Regions from separate parts of the Bacillus sp. Marseille-P3661 genome, predicted to be linked through region 2. Evidence: predicted binding sites of a transcription regulator. Region 2 holds the regulator's gene; the other holds the start of a gene.
The links. The regulator CtsR, encoded in region 2, represses protease genes until heat stress. The targets are predictions, from matches to a motif close to ATGGTCAATAAAGGTCAAACA.
Positions count from the first base shown of each region.

Region 1 (8,304 bases), on a different contig from region 2:
AGGGCCTTTTTAAAATGTTAACGGACATTTATTCCGCTATTACAAGGTAATTCGCCTATTATCTACTGATTTTATGTAAATAACGAATTATTTGTCCGGAAAAGCCTGTCAATCACCCGTTTTTATGCAAATAAGGCACTATTTGTCCGCAAAACCTTCCAAACAGCATTTTCCAAGATAATCTTAAGCTACCTATTTATCATTCAATGCCGCAACACCTGGAAGCTCTTTTCCTTCCATGAACTCAAGTGAAGCACCACCGCCAGTAGAAATATGATCCATTTGGTCTGCGTATCCAAATTTCTCAACAGCAGCTGCAGAATCTCCACCGCCAATGACTGTATATGTATTATTAGCATCTGCTAAAGCCTGCGCCACACCCTTTGTGCCGCCTGCAAATTTTTCAAACTCAAATACTCCCATCGGGCCATTCCAAATTACAAGCTTCGAGTTTTGAATCACTTCACGATACTTTTCAGTTGTTTTTGGACCAATATCAAGCGATTGCCAGTCAGCTGGAATCGAGTCAATATCTACAACTTTTGTTTCAGCATCAGCTGAAAATTCATTGGCAACGACAGCATCAATTGGCATATAGAAGTTTACGCCTTTTTCTTTTGCTTTTTCCATAAAGGATTTAGCCAAATCAATCTTGTCTTCTTCTAACAAAGATTGTCCAATTTCAAGACCTTGGGCTTTAACAAACGTGTAAGCTAAGCCACCGCCAATAATTAAGTTGTCTACTTTTTCTAGCAAGTTTTCGATAACACCAATTTTATCTTTAACCTTTGCACCACCAATAATCGCTGTAAACGGACGATCTGGATTAGACAATGCCTTACCTAAAACCTCAAGCTCTTTTTCCATTAAAAAGCCTGCAACCGCTGGTAAATGGTTTGCAATCCCTTCCGTTGATGCATGCGCACGGTGTGCAGCTCCGAATGCATCATTCACATAGATGTCTGCTAAGCTTGCAAATGCTTGCGCTAGCTCAGGATCATTCTTTTCTTCGCCAGGATAAAAGCGGACGTTTTCTAATAGAAGGACATCGCCATCATTCATCGTTGCAATCTCTTGTTCCACCTCTGGTCCATATGCTTCAGCTGTTTTCTTAACAGCTTGTCCAGACAACTCTTGTAGACGCTTTGCAACCGCATCTAAACGCATCTCTTCGACCACTTGACCTTTTGGACGACCTAGGTGGCTTGCAAGAATAACCTTTGCTCCTTGCTCACTTAGATATTGAATCGTTGGTAATGCAGCACGAATACGAGTATCATCCGTTACTGCTCCGTCTTGCATGGGAACATTAAAGTCTACGCGGCAAAATACTTTTTTACCTTTGACATCAATGTCTCGAATCGACTTCTTATTCATAGATTGCGCCTCCTTCAATTAATTTTGTTCATAAAATTGAACAGAGGTAGTATTTCCCTCTGTTTCCTATATTTGATTATAAACTGTAACAGCCAACTGTCCACTAAAGTTGTTTATTTTTTTAGAAAAACTTGTTTACAAACTTCTAGCCATTATGTCGGATCTTGTCATTAAAACTCGTTATCCATTCGAGTTTTAGAAAAACACGTTATTTGGCAAATTAGTGTCGTGCCATATTTTTTAGAGGAAACTTTTATAAAGTATGATAAAAACTTGGCTCCCACTACTATATAGCGGAAGCCTGAGAATTTTTTTATCATTGAGCTAAGACCTTCAAGTGAAGGATACTAATTAAAGTCCTTGCTTAGCAATGTAATCAATTAAGTCAACAACACGGTGTGAATATCCACTTTCGTTATCATACCAAGAAATAACTTTTACCATGTTTCCTTCTAATACCATTGTTGATAAAGCATCAATTGATGATGAAAATGGTGATCCATTATAGTCTCTTGAAACAAGTGGTTCTTCGCTATAATGTAAAATTCCTTTTAATGGACCTTCCGCTGCTGCTTTAAATGCTGCATTTATTTCATCAGCCGTTACTTCTCTATCTAATTCTGCAACAAGGTCTACTAATGATACGTTTGGTGTTGGAACACGCATTGCCATACCATTTAGTTTTCCTTTTAACTCAGGAAGAACTAATGAAACAGCCTTTGCAGCACCTGTTGTTGTAGGAATAATATTTTCAGCTGCTGCACGTGCACGACGATAATCTTTATGTGGTAAATCCAGAATTTGTTGATCATTTGTATATGAGTGTACAGTTGTCATCATACCGCGCTTTAAACCGAATTGGTCATTTAAAACCTTAGCAAATGGAGCAAGGCAGTTTGTTGTACAAGATGCATTTGAAATAACATGGTGGCTGCCAGCATCATATTTATCATCATTAACGCCCATAACGATCGTGATATCTTCATCACTTGCAGGAGCAGAGATGATCACTTTCTTCGCACCAGCTTCAAGATGTTTTGCTGCATCTGCGCGTTTCGTAAAACGTCCAGTTGATTCAACAACAACATCTACACCAAGATCGCCCCAGCCAAGTGCAGCTGGATCACGTTCAGCTTTAACAGTAATTTCTTGTCCATTCACAATAAGGTTATTTCCACTAACTTCAACCTTTGCTTCAAACGTTCCATGAACTGTGTCATATTGAAGAAGGTGCGCTAGCATATTAGCATCTGTTAAGTCGTTAATTGCTACAATATCTACATTGGGATTTTTTAATGCTGCTCTGAATACGTTACGTCCAATTCTACCAAATCCATTAATACCAACTTTAACTGCCATGTGTATTCCTCCTTAAAATGAAAACCTATCTTTTTTATATTTGTGGCTGGTTAAACTTTCCTGTTGATTTACGCTCCAATCAACACCATTCAACAATAAGTTTTAACATAGCCATATTTTAAAGGGATGAATCCCTAATTAATACTTGAGCTGCCCCCTCATCTGTTATGAGAGTTGTATTTTGTCCTTGTTTCATAAATGCTGAAATTGCATTCGCTTTTGAAGCGCCGCCTGCCACCGCTATTACAAATGGAATATTCTTAATATCTTCAAGTTGAATACCGATTGTACGAACCTTATGAATAATATCTCCCTTAGCGTTAAAATAATACCCAAACGCCTCGCCTACTGCGTCTCCATCCATAATATGCTGAAAAATATCAGCGGGTGTTTTGCGACGATTTGCCATTGTCATAGCGTCCCCAACTCCATGGACAACCATGCTTGAAGATTTGATTAAATCTAGAACTTCTTTAATTGAGGGCTCTGAAGTTAGTGTTGTGTATGCCTCTTCACTTACTTGATCAGGTACATGTAATAACCGATAGTGTCCAAGTGTTTTTTCAGCCATTTTTGCACAAATTGTATTAGCTTGATTTTCTACTTGTTCTCCTAAGCCGCCTCTAGCAGGTACAAATAAAAGTTCGCGATTTTTTGGATCTGGTTGCATCATTTCTGCTACGTTCGCCATGGTCGAGCCGCCTGTAACTGCAATTATATTGTTCGCAACATAGCTTTCCTTCATTCGAATTGCACATGCTCGACCTAATTCTTTTTTCACTAATTCATCTTGGTCGCTATCACCAGCAACGATAATTACCTCTTGCAGATTCAATTTTCTTTTTAATGTATCCTCTAAATCCTTAATCCCTGATACTTCTTTCATAATTTGTTCGAGCTGTCGTACTAATTGAGCTCCTTCAATTGTGAGACTCATTCCACTTACAGAGATATCAAGAATACCTTGATCTTTTAGAAAATTAACCTCACTTCGCAAAACTCGCTCAGTTATTCCTAAATGTGTAGCCAGAATTCGCCTGCCAATCGGCTGCATCAATCTCACATATCTAAGAATTTGATAACGTTTTTGCATGACTTCGAGTAAATCGGGTAACAATTTTTGTTGAATCTTTAAAATTGAATCCATCTGATAGCGTCCCCTTTATTGCACTTTTTACCAATACGGACGTATAACGTCCCACCTAGACATATTGTGTCCCAGTTAAGGTAAAAAAAATCGCTCCTGCTATTTACATATTGTAACAGGAATGATTTTACTGTTCAAGTAAAATAAAGTGAAACTTCCATCAATGGTTTTTCCACTGATGGTTAGTACCTAAAGGTATGACCTAAAGGCCCTTAAACTAATCGGAGTTTACGGGCAGTTCCCCCCACCATCTTCTAGGATACACAGAATCTTATGGTGGGGGGCTTACTGCCCGTTATAGGTGGGATATATTTTTTTTAGAAAGAAAATAATCTTCAACGATCTCTTTACTAATAATCCCATAATCAACTTCATCGCCATCAATTTCTACAACTGGAATCATAATTTGATATTTTTCTAGCAATACATCATCTTTATATATATCAATATCCTCAATTTTAAGGTTGTATGTTTCGCTTAATTCAAGCAACACTGCTTTTCCTTTGTCACATAATGGACAGCCTATTTTCGTATAAAAATTAACGTGAACTTCTTTGCTCATAGCTATCTCCTAACTAGAAGGTCTACAATATCATTCATAGCGCTTTCTACCTGCTGATGAAAGAATGCCTAGTTGGTCACGGTATTTCGCAATCGTACGCCTAGACACATTAAATTGATATTGCTCTTTTAGTATAGTAGCTATTTTTTGATCGGACAATGGCTTCTGTTTATTTTCCTGATCAACGATTTCTCTAATCGCCTCTTTTACTGCCGCTGATGATGTATCATCCTCGTCATTTGTTTGAATGCTCGATGTAAAAAAGTACTTCAGTTCAAACACGCCCTGTGGTGTTTGAACATACTTTCCATTCACGGTCCTGCTGACAGTTGATTCATGCATATCAATTTTAGCAGCAATATCTTTTAACGTAAGTGGTTTTAAATAGGCTCTACCTTTCGTAAAAAATTCACGCTGTACCTCAATAATTGCAGCCATTACTTTTTCCATCGTCATAAAGCGCTGCTCGATTGCTTTTTTGATAAAATTAAATTGATCCCAGTGGCCTTTTATATAAGAGTCGATTTCTGAATGACCAGAAATACGCTGTTCATAACCCTGTTCGAGCCGTATTGTTGGGATTACCTTATTATTTATAATAATCTTAAAGGTACCGTTCACTTCTTTAATCGTCATGTCAGGGATGATGTACTGTGAATGATTATTACTAAATAATGCTCCAGGTCGTGGATTTAATGTCTGAATAAAATCAAAAATTCCCTGGATCTTTGTAATAGGTACATCTAACTCCTGACTGATTTTTTTCCACTTACGATTTGCCATCTCATTCAAGTAGTCACTAACTATTTTTTCAGCCAGTTCATTTCGTTCAGGTAAATCTCTCAATTGTATCAGTAAGCATTCTTGCAAATTCCTGGCCCCAACTCCAAGCGGCTCACATTGCTGCATACGGTATAGAAGCATTTCAACTACCGGTTCAGGTGTGTGAAATTTGTCTGCTACATCCTGCAAGTTTCCTGTAAAATAGCCATTATCATCAACGGATAGCACAAGATGCTCTAACACTTCTTTTTCATGCACACTAAAGCGCATTATCGCTATTTGGTTTAATAAATGTTCATGTAGTGAGTTACTAGTTTGATCTGCAATATTTAGGATCATTTTCTGTTTCTCATCGCTGTCTGTACTTTTAAAATTAGGCGATTTACCTAGTAGGCTTACCGTTGGGTTAGAAATAGATTCCATATCAAGGAGCGGATTTTCAACGGCTTGCTGCTGTAAAAATTGATTTAGTTCAGCGGAGGAATATTGAAGTAAAGATATAGCTTGTCGCAGCTCTGTTGTCATTACAAGTTTAGTAGTCTGGTGTTGAATAAGCTCTTGTTTCATTTACTTTCTCCTTCCTGAACAGTTTCTAATAATATTTTATCATTCGTTTATAATTTTGTGAACATTCAGAATGAAAACGTTTTCCTTTTTGAGTGATATGTTTACACTTAATCTTGGAGTATCACATCCTGTATGACTTTGAATCTGGAGGACTGGGCGCTGGAGATGGATTTCTATAACTTTATAAAGTTAACCACATAATAGCTAAAAAAAGGCACTGAAAACGTTGAAGCAGCAACGTTTCAGTGCCTTTTTCTTCTAAAATTTACGCCCTCGGAGGGAATCGAACCCCCAGTACAAGAACCGGAATCTTGTGTGTTATCCATTACACCACGAGGGCAAAACAGTTTTAACCGTGCGAATTTTATTATAAGGAAGATCTTAAACTTTTGCAAGTAAAAACGAAAAAAGGATGGCAAACCACAATGAATACGCATCTTGAGATAAACCAACGTCTTTATCCAACAAAAAAGGATTTTTGTACTCAAATCTCGAAATATACAGTATATGCAAATTAGCATATGTTGCTAACATCGCCTTATTCGGGTAAAGTAATTTGGTGTACCAACTGGCTACATAAAATTTTTAGTATAAACTGTACAACCAGCACATAAGCATAGGTATAGCAAGGATTTCGCACACTGTGTTAACTGCTATAAGTGTTTATCGATGCTACTAAAAATTTAATGAAAACTGCAAGTAAAGACATAGCCATAGGTTTAAATCCCGTTAAATAAGGCTATGCTGAAAAAATGTGAAATAGTATAAAATCGGCAAAGCTTACTGTTTGACCTTTTTTGACCTTATATGTATTATAAGTACATAAGAGACTATTGGATACAAGGAGGAACTTATTATGAACATGCATTTAATTCCAACTGTTATTGAGCAAACAAACCGCGGAGAAAGAGCATACGATATTTACTCTCGACTTTTAAAAGACCGCATCATCATGCTTGGAACTGCAATCGACGACACAGTAGCAAACTCAGTTGTTGCACAATTACTATTCTTGGCTGCAGAAGATCCAGATAAAGACATTTCTCTATATATTAACAGCCCAGGTGGTTCGATTACAGCTGGTATGGCTATTTACGATACAATGCAGTTTATTAAGCCTGATGTTTCTACAATTTGTATTGGTATGGCTGCATCAATGGGTGCTTTCCTATTAACTGCTGGTGCAAAAGGCAAGCGTTTCGCTTTACCTAATAGTGAAGTTATGATTCACCAACCACTAGGCGGTACGCAAGGACAAGCAACAGACATCCAAATCCATGCAAAACGCATTATCCAAATGCGCGAAAAATTAAACGAAATCATGGCTGAACGCTCTGGTCAACCGATCGAAGTAATCAACCGCGATACAGAACGCGATAACTTCATGAGCGCTGAACAAGCAAGAGAATATGGTTTAATTGACAAAGTAATTACTACAAGCGCTGCAACTGAAACTAAAAAGTAATCAATGTAATTGGCTCCTGTTGTTAAAACAGGAGCTATTTTATTTGAGTTCTGTTTTTGGATTCGCGATGAAGAGGTTTCGTGCTACTTTTTTAGTGCTGTTTCCTCTTCATCCTCACTATGAAGAGGTTTTAAGCTACTTTTTCCATGCTATTTCCTCTTCATCAGCGCTATGAAGAGGTATTCGGCTATTTTTTCCATGCTGCTTCCTCTTCATACGCACTATGAAGAGGTTTTTGGCTACTTTTTTCTTGCCGTTTCCTCTTCATCCGCGCTATGAAGAGGTTTTCGGCTACTTTTTTAGTGCTGTTTCCTCTTCATCCACACTATGAAGAGGTTTCGTGCTACTTTTTTGATGCTATTTCCTCTTCATCCGCACTATGAAGAGGTTTTCAGCTATTTTTTCCATGCTGCTTCCCCTTCATCAGCCTTATGAAGAGGTTTCATGCTACTTTTTCGATGCTTTTTCCTCTTCATCCGCACTATGAAGAGGTTTTAAGCTACTTTTTCCATGCTATTTCCTCTTCATACGCACTATGAAGAGGTTTCATGCTACTTTTTCGTTGCTATTTCCTCTTCATACGCACTATGAAGAGGTTTCCGGCTACTTTTTTGATGCTGGTTCCTCTTCATACGCACTATGAAGAGGTTTCGTGCTACTTTTTCGATGCTTTTTCCTCTTCATCTGCACTATGAAGAGGTTTCGTGCTACTTTTTCAATGCTATTTCCTCTTCATCCGCACTATGAAGAGGTTTTCGGCTACTTTTTCAATGCTGGTTCCTCTTCATCAGCCTTATGAAGAGGTTTTAAGCTACTTTTTTGATGACTTTTCCTCTTCATCCGCACTATGAAGAGGTTTTCGGCTATTTTTTCCATGCTATTTCCTCTTCATCAGCGCTATGAAGAGGTTTTAAGCTACTTTTTCGTTGCTTTTTCCTCTTCATCCGCACTATGAAGAGGTTTCATGCTACTTTTTTAGTGCTGTTTCCTCTTCATACGCACTATGAAGAGGTTTCGTGCTATTTTTTCGATGCTATTTCCTCT
Region 1 is NZ_LT965953.1:248,225-256,528, reverse strand. It holds gene C1724_RS01140 (phosphoglycerate kinase) at 193-1,377, opposite strand; gene gap (type I glyceraldehyde-3-phosphate dehydrogenase) at 1,729-2,736, opposite strand; gene C1724_RS01130 (sugar-binding transcriptional regulator) at 2,855-3,883, opposite strand; gene C1724_RS01125 (glutaredoxin family protein) at 4,179-4,445, opposite strand; gene rpoN (RNA polymerase factor sigma-54) at 4,476-5,795, opposite strand; tRNA gene C1724_RS01115 (tRNA-Arg) at 6,064-6,135, opposite strand; gene clpP (ATP-dependent Clp endopeptidase proteolytic subunit ClpP) at 6,658-7,260, shown strand.
Region 1: a site for CtsR is predicted at 6,580-6,600, ahead of clpP (ATP-dependent Clp endopeptidase proteolytic subunit ClpP). Genes of this name have one in related genera too.

Region 2 (8,304 bases):
CTAAAATAAATTCATCATCTAACAGGTCAGCTTCTGATAATACTTGTATTATTGATGCTAATTTATTAGAATCGTGAATATTATATTGGCTGTAGTCTTTAATCAATAATATGATTTCTTCTTCTATATTCGAAACAAGCTCATTCAATTGCAACGTAATTAATCTACCTTCTGTACCGAGCTCAATTATATAATTTTGTATTTCCTGTTTAATACGAAGAACCATTTCTACCCTATGAATAACTTGAATCACATCTTGCAGCGTAACTAGTTCTTCCATTTCAAGTGCTCCAAGATTTGTAATTCCTTGATCTAATACAGATTTATACTTTTCTAAAGTTTGAATTGCCTGATTTGCTTTTGTTAGAATTTCACCCATTTGACGTAATGCATAGCGAAAATCACCTTGATAAAGTGTGATAACATTTCTCCGTTGGGAAATTGCAATGACGAGACACCCTGTTTGCTTAGCAACTCTTTCTGCAGTACGATGCCGCATACCTGTTTCAATGGATGAAATACCAGAGCTAGGAATAAGTTGTGTATTGGCATAAAGTATTTTCGTGCCCGTATCATTTAATATGATGGCACCATCCATCTTTGCCAATTCATATAAATAGGCGGGGGAGAATATACAGTTAACGGTAAAACCGCCGTCTATTACTTCTCTTACTTTTTCATTATAACCTATAACAATTAATCCCCCTGTATTTGCCCTCAAAACATTGTCGATCCCTTCCCTTATCGGTGAACCTGGCGATACAAAATTAAGGATCTCGTTGTGCTTATTCCCATTCTGTTTGGCATGACCCATAGATTATCCTCCTAAGGTATACTTTAAAGCCTCAGCAACGGTAGACACACCAATTACTTGGATTCCTTTTGGGGTAGACCAACCTCCTATGTTCCTATCTGGAACTATTACTCGTTCAAACCCTAGTTTGGCAGCCTCCTGAACGCGCTGTTCGATACGCGATACTCTTCTAACCTCTCCAGTTAAGCCAACTTCCCCAAATACAACATCTGTTGGTCTAGATGGTTGATCACGAAAACTAGATGCAATACTAATCGCTACGCCTAAATCTATAGCTGGCTCATCTAGCTTTATCCCACCCGCAACCTTTAGATAAGCATCATAGCTCCCTAGCAGAAATCCAACTCTTTTCTCTAACACTGCCATAATCAGTGATACGCGATTATGATCGATTCCAGTTGCCATCCGTCTTGGATTGCCAAAGCTTGTAGGTGATATAAGTGCCTGAATTTCCACCAATACAGGACGTGTACCTTCCATCGAAGCTACAACAATCGAACCTGCTGACCCCTCTGAGCGTTCTTCTAGAAATATTTCCGATGGATTTAGAACTTCCGCAAGCCCTTCTTCCTTCATTTCAAAGATTCCCATCTCATTGGTTGACCCAAACCGGTTTTTTACTGCTCGTAAAATTCGGTACGTGTGGTGACGTTCCCCTTCAAAATATAACACCGCATCTACCATATGTTCTAACAATCTCGGTCCAGCAATAGAACCTTCTTTTGTAACATGACCAACAATAAAAATCGCAATGCCTTTTGTTTTTGCAATTCTCATAAAATGGGATGTACATTCTCTTACTTGTGAAACACTACCAGGTGCAGATTGTACCTCAGGATGATATACAGTCTGAATGGAATCGATTACGACTAAAGATGGGTTCATCTCCTCAATTGCTTTCTCAATAAACTCTAGATCTGTTTCTGATAGGACAAATAAGTTATCAGTTAATATACGTAATCGGTCTGCCCTAAGTTTCGTTTGTTTAGCTGATTCCTCACCTGATATATATAAAACCCTATGGTTCAAACTCGCAAGCTGGGCTGATATTTGTAATAAAAGTGTAGATTTTCCTATACCCGGATCACCGCCAACCAACACTAGTGAACCAGGAACAATTCCCCCACCAAGCACACGGTCCATTTCTTTGAAATTAGTATGCACTCGTGGTTCACTTATAGATTCAATTGAAGTAATCGATTGTGGTTTATTTATAACTGTGGATGCAGCTGCTGTAACAAATGATTGTCTTCTAGATGGTCTTGTAATCTCCATTTCTTCAACCATGGTATTCCATTGATTACAACCTGGACATTTACCCATCCATTTGGGTGATTCATAGCCACATGATTGGCAACAAAACTTTGTTTTTTTCTTGCTCATCGAAAAAACCCTCTCATATTAAGTTACAATTATTTATTAAGAATTATGATACCATAACCGAATTTGAATTAGAAAAACCGAATATTTGCTACTTTTTAAAGCTTTCTACTGTTATATAGAAAAAGAAGACGCCGAAGATGCGTCTTCTTTTTCATGTATGAATAAATATTTATGCAATTTTATTCTATGATCTATACTTAACTATTTTATTCGGCCCTTACAACAAATTCGTTATCTTCGATGTCTAGTGTAACTTTTTTACCTTTTTCGATCGTACCTTTTAATAGCTCTTCAGACAAACGATCTTCAACATGCTTTTGTAATGCACGTCTTAATGGTCTCGCACCATATTCAGGATCAAAGCCTTCATCAGAAATTTTTTCTTTCGCAATATCAGAGATTACAAACTCAATATCCTGTTCTTTAAGACGTTTAATTAATTCATTTGCCATTAACGTCACAATTTCATTAATATGTTGTCTTTCTAATGAGTGGAAGACGATAATTTCATCAATACGGTTTAAGAACTCAGGTCGGAATGCCTTTTTAAGGGAATCCATTACCTTTGATTTCATATCTTTGTACTCTTGACCCTCTTGAACATTAAAGCCCACATACTTGTTACGCTTTAACTCACTAGCGCCAACATTCGAAGTCATAATAACGATTGTATTACGGAAATCCACAGTACGTCCTTTTGAATCTGTCAGGCGGCCATCTTCTAGCACTTGAAGTAAAATATTAAATACCTCTGGATGCGCCTTTTCAATTTCGTCTAACAAAATAACCGAATATGGTTTACGACGTACTTTCTCGGTTAATTGACCACCTTCTTCATGACCTACATATCCTGGAGGTGAACCAACTAAACGCGATGTTGCGTGCTTTTCCATGTACTCTGACATATCTATGCGGATAAGTGCATCTTCATCGCCAAACATGGATTCTGCAAGAGCACGAGCTAGCTCTGTTTTACCAACCCCTGTTGGACCTAAGAAAATAAAGGAACCAATTGGACGTTTTGGATCTTTTAGGCCAGCACGAGCCCGGCGGATAGCTTTTGCAACGGCTTTTACGGCTTCATCCTGCCCAATTACACGACCATGTAAAATCTCTTCCATATTTAAAAGGCGGTCAGTTTCAGCCTGAGCTAATTTAGAAACAGGAACACCCGTCCAAGCTGAAACCACTAGTGCGATATCTTCAGTTGTAACTTCTGAATTCTCTTGCCCTTGTCTTTCCTTCCATTCCTTCTTCGTTTTTTCTACATCTTCACGAAGACGTTGCTCAGTATCGCGTAATGATGCAGCTTTCTCAAACTCTTGGCTTTGTACTGCTGCGTCTTTTTCTTTACGAATTCCCTCTAATTTTTGCTCTAACTCTTTTAAGTTAGGTGGTGCTGTATATGAGCGAAGACGTACCTTTGCAGCCGCCTCGTCAATTAAGTCTATCGCTTTATCAGGAAGGAACCGGTCAGAAATATAGCGATCTGATAATTTTACAGCTTCATCGATAGCATCATCCGTAATCGTAACGCGATGATGGGCTTCATAGCGATCTCGCAAACCTTTTAAAATCTGGATGGCTTCTTCTTGCGTTGGCTCGCCCACTTTAATTGGCTGGAATCGACGTTCTAACGCTGCGTCTTTCTCAATATATTTACGGTACTCATCAAGTGTTGTCGCACCGATACATTGTAACTCACCGCGAGCTAATGACGGTTTTAAGATATTTGATGCATCGATAGCGCCTTCCGCACCACCTGCACCAATTAAAGTATGCAATTCATCTATAAACAAGATGATATTCCCTGCTTGGCGAATTTCATCCATTACCTTTTTCAAACGGTCTTCAAATTCACCACGGTACTTGGTTCCCGCTACAACTGTACCCATATCTAATGTCATAACACGCTTATTTCTTAAAATTTCGGGCACTTCGTTTTGAATAATTTGCTGCGCTAGCCCTTCAGCTATCGCTGTTTTTCCAACCCCAGGTTCACCGATTAACACAGGATTATTTTTAGTACGGCGGCTTAAAACTTCTATTACACGTTGAATTTCTTTTTCCCTTCCAATAACAGGGTCAAGACTTCCTTCACGTGCAATTTGTGTTAAATCCCTCGCAAGGCTATCCAGTGTAGGTGTATTCGCATTTGTTGCTGTTCCACCTTGATGCCCTGAAGATGATGACTCATTACTGCCTAATAGCTGAAGTACTTGTTGTCGTGCTTTATTTAAGCTTACTCCAAGATTATTAAGGACACGAGCAGCTACACCTTCGCCTTCACGAATTAAGCCTAATAATATATGCTCTGTTCCCACATAGGAATGACCTAACTTACGGGCTTCATCCATCGATAATTCGATAACCTTTTTTGCTCTAGGTGTATAATGAATTGTTTGCGATGCTTCTTTACCTCTGCCAATCAGCGCTTCAACTTCCTCTTGAATTTTTTCAGGTCCAAGATTTAATGCCAATAAGGCTTTTGCCGCAATTCCTTCACCTTCTCGAACTAAGCCTAATAAAATATGCTCAGTCCCAATATTGCTATGTCCTAAACGGACCGCTTCCTCTTGTGCAAGTGCAAGTACCTTTTGTGCTCGTTCTGTAAACCTACCAAACATCATTTACCATCACTCTCCCAACGAATCGTTTCTAATCTTAATCGCTCTCTTATTAGAGTTGCTCTTCTTATGTCTCTCTCATCAGGTGTAAGCTTTCTACCAGCATATTGCTGTAAAAACCCTGGTTGGGTTAAAATCATTAATTCATTTAAAATCGAACGTGAAATATTTTTAATGAATCCTAAATCAATCCCCAATCGCAAATCTGATAAACTTTGAGATGCTTCAGTTGATTGGATTATACGACTATGCGCCAATGTTCCATAGGAACGCCACACTCTGTTTTCCAGTTGGATCGATGATGTTTTAACTAGCATATCTCGAGCAGTTCGTTCTTGCGCAATAACCTGCGCAACAACACTTTGGAGATCCTCAACGATATCCTGCTCAGATTTGCCTAATGTAATTTGGTTAGAAATTTGAAAAATATTACCTTGTGCTTCACTACCCTCACCATAAATGCCTCTAACAACTAAGCCTAGTTGGCTGATTGCAGGCAGTAATCTATTAATTTGATGTGTTAGCACAAGAGCAGGTAAATGCATCATGACGGATGCTCTCATCCCTGTTCCAACATTTGTTGGACAACTAGTAAGATACCCCCGTTTTTCATCAAATGCAAAGTCTACCCTTTCTTCAAGTAAATCATCCACTTGATTTGCAACCTTTAGAGCCTCTTTTAATTGTAAACCTGGAAATAAGCATTGGATCCGGATATGGTCTTCTTCATTAACCATCACACTTACTTCTTCATTTTCTGATAAAATGACAGCACCTTTTTCAGATACTTCTGCAAGATGTGGACTAATAAGATGCTTTTCCACTAAAACCCGTTTTCCAATTGTCTCTAGATTATCCATCTTAATCATTTCGAGATTGCCAACTTCAGCAAAACTTTGATTTGATATAGACTCTTCTATTCGTTCGACCACTGTTGTAAGTGAGTCAATTGATGCTAAGGTTGGAAACACTATATCCTTTAAGTTTCGGGCCAAGCGAATTCTGCTGCTTAATACAATATCGCTATCTTGACCATCTTCATTCATCCAAGGGCTAATAGCTTGGTTTATGAACTTTTCAAGTGACATAGACTATTGCTCCCCCTCTCTATGCTCACCTAAATGTTGCTCTAAGGAACGAATTTTATCTCTTAATTGTGCAGCATTCTCAAATTCCTCATTTTGAATCGACTTCTGCAGCGCTTCCTTTAGCGTAGAAATTTCTTTTGCAATATGAAGACTTCCGCCAATTCTTTTTGGAATTTTACCAGCATGTGATGTGTTTCCACCATGTACTCGTCTTAAGATAGGATCAATTTTTGATTGAAATTCCCTATAACAATTGGAACATCCGAAACGACCTATTTTAGAGAATTGCTGAAAAGTTAATCCACAGTTAGAGCATTGTAGTGCTTGTAAGCTCTCAAAGTTTTTATTTGCTCCTGCTAAAGTTGTTGGGTAATCTATATTAAGTAACCCTGAAAGAAGGCTATTAATAGAGAATTCGCCACCGGCTATCATTTCACCTTTTTCCCGCGCACATTGTTCACATAAATGTGTTTCAGTTTTTTTTCCATTAATTATTTTAGTAAAATGGAGTGATGCAGGGTTTTGGTGACATTCTTGGCATTCCATACTTACACACCTCTCCCGATATAAAAATTACTTATATTTTAATGTTTGAAGCATCGCTTTTAAGATAACAGTCCGGAATTCATCACGCTCAGGTAAATCTAATAAAAGTACATCTCTATCAATTGCACTTAAAATTAACTTTGCTTCTCTTCTAGATACTGCACCTTCCTCTAAAAGTCTTGCAACAATACTTTCAGCTGTTGATTGAGTAATTCTTCGTGGTATTAGATCGAGCATCTGATCAATTAAATGGGCATGATTATCTGTTTGAACTTTAATAATTCGAATGTAACCTCCGCCACCTCGTTTACTTTCAACAATGTATCCTTTTTCAATCGTGAATCTTGTATTAATTACATAATTAATTTGTGAGGGGACGCATTGAAATTTCTCAGCTATTTCACTTCTCTTAATTTCAACTGCATTTTCATTACTTACATGTAGTACTTTTTTCAAATACTGTTCAATAACATCAGAAATATTACGCATGATCCCTCCCCTTCCTCTGACTTTGACTTTCTTTGACCATGTATATATATTATATAGTCGATTGCATAATGTTTTCAACTAATTCGTTTTTAACATACTAATATCTTTTCCAAATTTTTTACATTACAAACTACATTAAAAGATTCTATATACGAAAGGTAATTGTGAAATTTCGTCGATTATCATTGCTTTTTTATCTTTATTTGCAAGTTTAACCTCAATTACATATTTTTTTAATGAGGGACTTATTTCAGATTCTTTATGTGTTTCAATCGAAAAACGTTTTAATGGTACCTTTCGATCTTCAATTATTTTTATGATTTCATACAGGTCATTGCTATTTTTATCGACGACAATATGTAATGAATGTGAGTTATTGTTCTGTAAGAAGCGATGCTCAAATTTGTTTAAGAAGATTAAACTTAATAACACAACAATCGTTGTCAGCAATGCAGGTGCAAACATACCTACTCCCACTATTAAGCCAATTCCTGCCACTACCCAAATAGAAGCAGCAGTTGTTAATCCTCTGACTGTAGCACCTTTTACCAAGATAGTACCAGCCCCCAAAAAACCAATTCCACTGATGACATAAGAAGGTATCCTCGCAGGATCAAATCTTATATTTTCACTGCTATCAATGTAATTATTAAAGCCATACAATGACATTAGCATCATTAAGCAAGACCCAATCCCAACAAGCAAATGTGTTCGAAAACCTGCAGGGTGATTTTTTATTTCTCGCTCGAATCCAATTATTCCGCTTAAAAAAGCAGCAAAAAAAATTCTCGCTGTCATTATTTCAAAGTTATCTCCAAGAAATTGTTCTAACATGGACACTACCCTCCCTTAAAGTAATGTACCCTTGTCTAAAAAGTTATAAGCATGTATTTTCATTGTATTAGAACTGAAGACAATTCATGCTAAAATAGCTTAAAAATTTGGATAAGCTTTATGGTCTTTTGTTCTCGCTTTGGAATGGACTATTTCAGTAAATATTGTTTAATAAATAGACAATTTCTATAGTGTTGATTAACTATTTAAATTGTTATATTTAACAATATTCCCTTTAATAAAATTTTGTCGATATTTCACTAAATTTGTGTTTCGAAGGAGTAAATGTATAATGTGGATAAATATGTGGATAGATACTGATAGTTAGTTATATTTGCTATTCGTTGGAGAGTTTTTGAATGCACTTTTTTATTTTTGGTTCCTCTTCATTGGACTTATGAAGGGGTTTCTCTCATTGTCTTCTACTCCGGTTCCTCTTCATCCGCCTTATGAAAGGGTTTCTCTCGTTGTTTTCTACTCCGGTTCCTCTTCATCCGCCTTATGAAAGGGTTTCTCTCGTTGT
Region 2 is NZ_LT965959.1:915-9,218, reverse strand. It holds gene disA (DNA integrity scanning diadenylate cyclase DisA) at 1-814, opposite strand, end outside; gene radA (DNA repair protein RadA) at 818-2,197, opposite strand; gene clpC (ATP-dependent protease ATP-binding subunit ClpC) at 2,404-4,827, opposite strand; gene C1724_RS23875 (protein arginine kinase) at 4,824-5,912, opposite strand; gene C1724_RS23870 (UvrB/UvrC motif-containing protein) at 5,916-6,458, opposite strand; gene C1724_RS23865 (CtsR family transcriptional regulator) at 6,486-6,947, opposite strand; gene C1724_RS23860 (MgtC/SapB family protein) at 7,083-7,781, opposite strand.